Regions from separate parts of the Pseudomonas sp. 5.2 genome, predicted to be linked through region 1. Evidence: predicted binding sites of a transcription regulator. Region 1 holds the regulator's gene; the other holds the start of a gene.
The links. Region 1 encodes sigma-54, which starts transcription at its own class of promoters, with help from an activator protein. Its sites were predicted from a motif close to ANTGGCATNNANNTTGCTNT; they were not measured.

Region 1 (2,199 bases):
GGATGGTTTCAAGTCGGATCATGGATGAGGGGGATCAGCGGGCAGCTGCACCTTGCAGCAGGCTTTGCTGTTTTTCCTTGTGTTTTTTCAGTTGGCGGTCGAGCTTGTCGGCCAAGGCGTCGATCGCTGCATACATGTCTTCGTGTTCCGCGTTGGCTACCACTTCACCGCCCGGAATCTGCAGGGTCGCTTCGACCTTCTGCTGCAGCTTCTCGACCTTCATGATGACCTGCACGTTAGTGATCTTGTCGAAGTGACTTTCCACGCGGGCGAGCTTTTCAAGCACATAATCGCGCAGCGGCTGGGTGACTTCTACATGCTGTCCACTGATATTGACTTGCATACAGCTTCTCCTTTATTGCCCGTGCATAAAGAGGCAAGTCTTGCACCTGCCCCAAAAACGCTGTGGCACATACCAGGTGCTACATCAGTCGCTTGCGCTCGCTCGACGGTGCGATGCCGAGAGACTCGCGGTACTTGGCGACGGTGCGACGGGCTACCTGGATGCCTTGTGCCTCCAGTAAACCAGCGATCTTGCTGTCACTCAATGGCTTTTTCTGATTTTCCGCCGCAACCAGTTTCTTGATGATCGCGCGGATCGCTGTGGACGAGCATTCTCCGCCTTCAGCGGTGCTGACGTGGCTTGAGAAAAAGTATTTCAGTTCGTAGATGCCGCGGGGCGTGTGCATGTATTTTTGCGTGGTAACCCGCGAAATGGTCGACTCGTGCATGCCGACGGCTTCGGCGATGTCATGCAGGACCAACGGCTTCATCGCTTCGTCGCCATGGTCGAGGAAGCCGCGCTGATGCTCGACGATCTGCGTGGCTACTTTCATCAGGGTTTCGTTGCGGCTTTGCAGGCTCTTGATGAACCAGCGCGCTTCTTGCAGCTGATTGCGCATGAAGGTGTTGTCGGCGCTGGTGTCGGCGCGGCGGACAAAGCCTGCGTACTGCGGGTTGACGCGCAGGCGCGGGATGGCTTCCTGGTTCAGCTCCACCAGCCAGCGGTCGCTGTCCTTGCGCACGATGACGTCGGGCACGACGTACTCGGGCTCGCTCGATTCGATCTGCGAGCCAGGGCGCGGGTTGAGGCTTTGCACCAGCTCGATGACCTGGCGCAGCTCGTCTTCCTTGATCTTCATGCGCCGCATCAGCTGGCTGTAGTCGCGGCTGCCCAGCAGGTCGATGAAGTCGGTGACCAGGCGTTTGGCCTCGGCCATCCACGGCGTGCTGGCCGGTAGCTGGCGCAGTTGCAGCAGCAGGCATTCGCCCAGGTTGCGTGCGGCGATGCCGGCAGGCTCGAACTGCTGAATACGGTGCAGGACTGCTTCGACCTCGTCCAGCTCGATATCCAGTTCGGGGTCGAAACCGGCGCAGATCTCTTCGAGGGTGTCTTCGAGGTAGCCCTGGCCATTGATGCTGTCGATCAGGGTGACGGCGATCAGGCGATCGGTGTCGGACATCGGCGCCAGGTTCAACTGCCACAGCAGGTGGCTTTGCAGGCTTTCGCCGGCCGATGTGCGGGTGGTGAAGTCCCACTCGTCGTCATCGTTGCTCGGCAGGCTGCTGGCGCTGGTCTGGTAGATGTCTTCCCAGGCGGTATCGACGGGCAGCTCGTTGGGGATTCGCTCGCTCCACTCGCCGTCTTCCAGGTTTTCGGCACTGTTGGTGCTTTCCTGGAAGCTGTTGTCCTGGACTTCGGCGGCCGGTTTGTTCTCGGCGTTATCGGCCATCGGGTCGCTGTTGTCGAAGTCCTCGCCGTCTTCCTGACGTTCGAGCATCGGGTTCGATTCCAGCGCTTCCTGGATTTCCTGTTGGAGGTCCAGGGTAGAGAGCTGGAGGAGGCGGATGGCCTGTTGCAACTGAGGAGTCATCGTCAGTTGCTGGCCCATTTTTAGGACGAGCGATGGTTTCATGGCAGGGGCTTAATACCTTGTTCGCCGGCGCGCATGCGCCATCCACTACACGAGGGCGCCGGAGCGCCAAATTCAAGCAAGTTTTATGCCTTAAATTGTAGCGTTTGCCTAGAGCACCGTAACAACTTAAACCCCGACAGGGTCGATTTGCCAGTGCTCCAGGTGCGTCCCGGGGTCAGAGCCGGAACTCGTGACCCAGGTAAACCTCTTTGACCAGTTCGTTGGCCAGGATGGTCTCGGCGTCGCCTTCGGCGATCAGTCGGCCATCATTGACGATATAGGC
Region 2 (2,199 bases), on a different contig from region 1:
TGGTCTGCTTTTGCAGCGAGGTCAGGTACGCGCTGCCGACGTCACTGGTGGAATTGGTCGTGGTCATGTCGGCTTCCTATCACTGACCCAAGGTCAAGACTTTCTGCATCATGCTTTTGGCGGTGTTCATCAGTTCGGCGTTGGTCTGGAACGCACGGCTGGCAGAGATCATGTCAGCCATCTCTTCAACCACGTTGACGTTCGGGTAGTAGACGTAGCCGTCCTTGTTCGCCGCTGGGTGGTTAGGCTCGTAGCGCGCCTCCAGATTGCTCTGGTCTTCGACGATGCCTTTGACCTGCACGCCCTGCCCCGCTTCGCCTTGGTCCTCGAACAGCGACTGGCTGGCGCCGCCCTGTGCGTTCTGGAAGGTGGTGGCGAACACCGGGTGGCGGGCGCGGTAGGTCTGGTCGATGCTCGACGACACGGTCTCGGCGTTGGCGATGTTCGAGGCCACGGTGTTGAGGCGGGTGTTCTGCGCGCTCATGCCGCTGCCGGCAATGTTGAAAACACTGGAAAGGGACATGGTTACTCTCCGCGCAGGGCCGAAACCAGCCCTTTGAATTTACTGTTGAGCAAGGTGAAGCTGGCCTGGAAACCGATGGCGTTTTCCGTGTAGTTCGATTGCTCGATCTGGGCATCCACGGTGTTCTGGTCGATCGAAGGCTGCAACGGCGTGCGGTACTTGAGCGCCTCGTCGCTGAGGGCCAGGCCGTCGGCCTCGATGTGCCGGCTGTTGGTCCGGTCCAGGGCGAAGCGGCCGCTTTGCTGCTTTTCACTCTCGGCGGCGAGCACCGAAGAGAAGTCCATGTCACGCGCCTTGTAGTTGGGCGTGTCGGCGTTGGCGATGTTATTGGCCAGCACTTCGGCGCGCTGGGCGCGGAAGCCCAAGGCCTTTTCGTGAATGCCAAGCGCCTTGTCGAAACTGATGCTCATGTCGGGGAAACCTTCGGAGGTTGACCGGAGTGTCGTTGGTCAAGGTATAGCAAGGGCTGTGCCAACCGGCTTAAAGGCCGGAAACACGGGGTTGCAAGGGGGATGCTGGCAGGCGGGATGCCAGAAAAGCGGCAAAGTGCTTCCGCTTGGGGAGGTAAAAGCGGCAATCGCCGGGCGGCAAAAGCGGCAAAACAAAATATTGACGTCAGACCATCACGGCCGATTTCAGGCCCGTGTAGGAGCAGCCTTGTGCTGCGAAGAGGCCGGTGAAGCCACAGTAGATTTACTGCACTTGCACCGGCCTCTTCGCAGCACAAGGCTGCTCCTACACCGACCTCTTCGCAGCACAAGGCTGCTCCTACACCGGCCTCTTCGCAGCGCAAGGCTGCTCCTACAGGACTCGCGTTTGGCTTTACTTGGCCTGGTAGATGATCCCTGGGCTGCACTGCACCATCTGGTAATGGTCCGGCAACCCGTTCAACGCCTCCGAGGCACCGAGGAACAGGTACCCGCCAGGCTTGAGCGTGCTGTGGATGCGCAGCAGGATGTCCTTCTTCACCTGGGCCGAAAAGTATATCAGCACGTTGCGGCAGAACACGATGTCGAACTTGCCCAGGCTCGCGTAGCTGTCGAGCAGGTTGAACGAGCGGAACTCAACGCGGCTGCGAATGGCCGGCTTGACCGCCCAGCGCCCCGGCCCTTTGGGGTCGAAGTAGCGCTGCAGGCGCTCTTGCGACAGGCCGCGGGCGATGGCCAGGCTGTCGTATTCGCCGGTCTTGCAGTTGTTCAACATGGTCCCGGACAGGTCGGTGGCGACAATCTGCGCGCCCATCTTCAACTGGCCCAGGTTGCTGCGCTCGAACTCGTCGATGGCCATCGAGATCGAGTAAGGCTCCTGCCCCGAGGAGCAAGCCGCCGACCACATGCGCAGGCGCTGGCCTGGATTGTTCTTGATGAACTCGGGAATAACCTTGTTCTTCAACACCTCGAAGGGGTAGCTATCGCGGAACCACAGGGTTTCGTTGGTCGTCATCGCGTCGACCACCTGTTCGCGCAAACCGCTGCGCGGCTGGGCCTGGATGCGCTGCACCAGCTCGCCCAGGCTCTTGATGCCCTGTTGCTCCATCAGCTTGTTGAGACGGCTGGAGACCAGGTACTGCTTATTCTCGCCCAGCAGGATGCCACAGGCTTTCTCCAGGAAGACCCGGAACTGTTCGAAATCCAAATTACCCGTAGACACTCTTGCCGCCTCTTTTCAATCGCTGG

Region 2: a site for sigma-54 is predicted at 980-999, ahead of flgB (flagellar basal body rod protein FlgB). Genes of this name have one in related genera too.

Annotation. Positions count from the first base shown of each region.
Region 1 covers NZ_JBYBHH010000010.1:115,563-117,761, reverse strand. Annotated here, with positions in the region: gene ptsN (PTS IIA-like nitrogen regulatory protein PtsN) at 1-22, opposite strand, end outside; gene hpf (ribosome hibernation-promoting factor, HPF/YfiA family) at 35-343, opposite strand; gene AC5PZ0_RS16695 (RNA polymerase factor sigma-54) at 423-1,916, opposite strand; gene lptB (LPS export ABC transporter ATP-binding protein) at 2,092-2,199, opposite strand, start outside.
Region 2 covers NZ_JBYBHH010000001.1:75,685-77,883, reverse strand. Annotated here, with positions in the region: gene flgD (flagellar hook assembly protein FlgD) at 1-67, opposite strand, end outside; gene flgC (flagellar basal body rod protein FlgC) at 80-523, opposite strand; gene flgB (flagellar basal body rod protein FlgB) at 526-933, opposite strand; gene cheR (protein-glutamate O-methyltransferase CheR) at 1,346-2,173, opposite strand.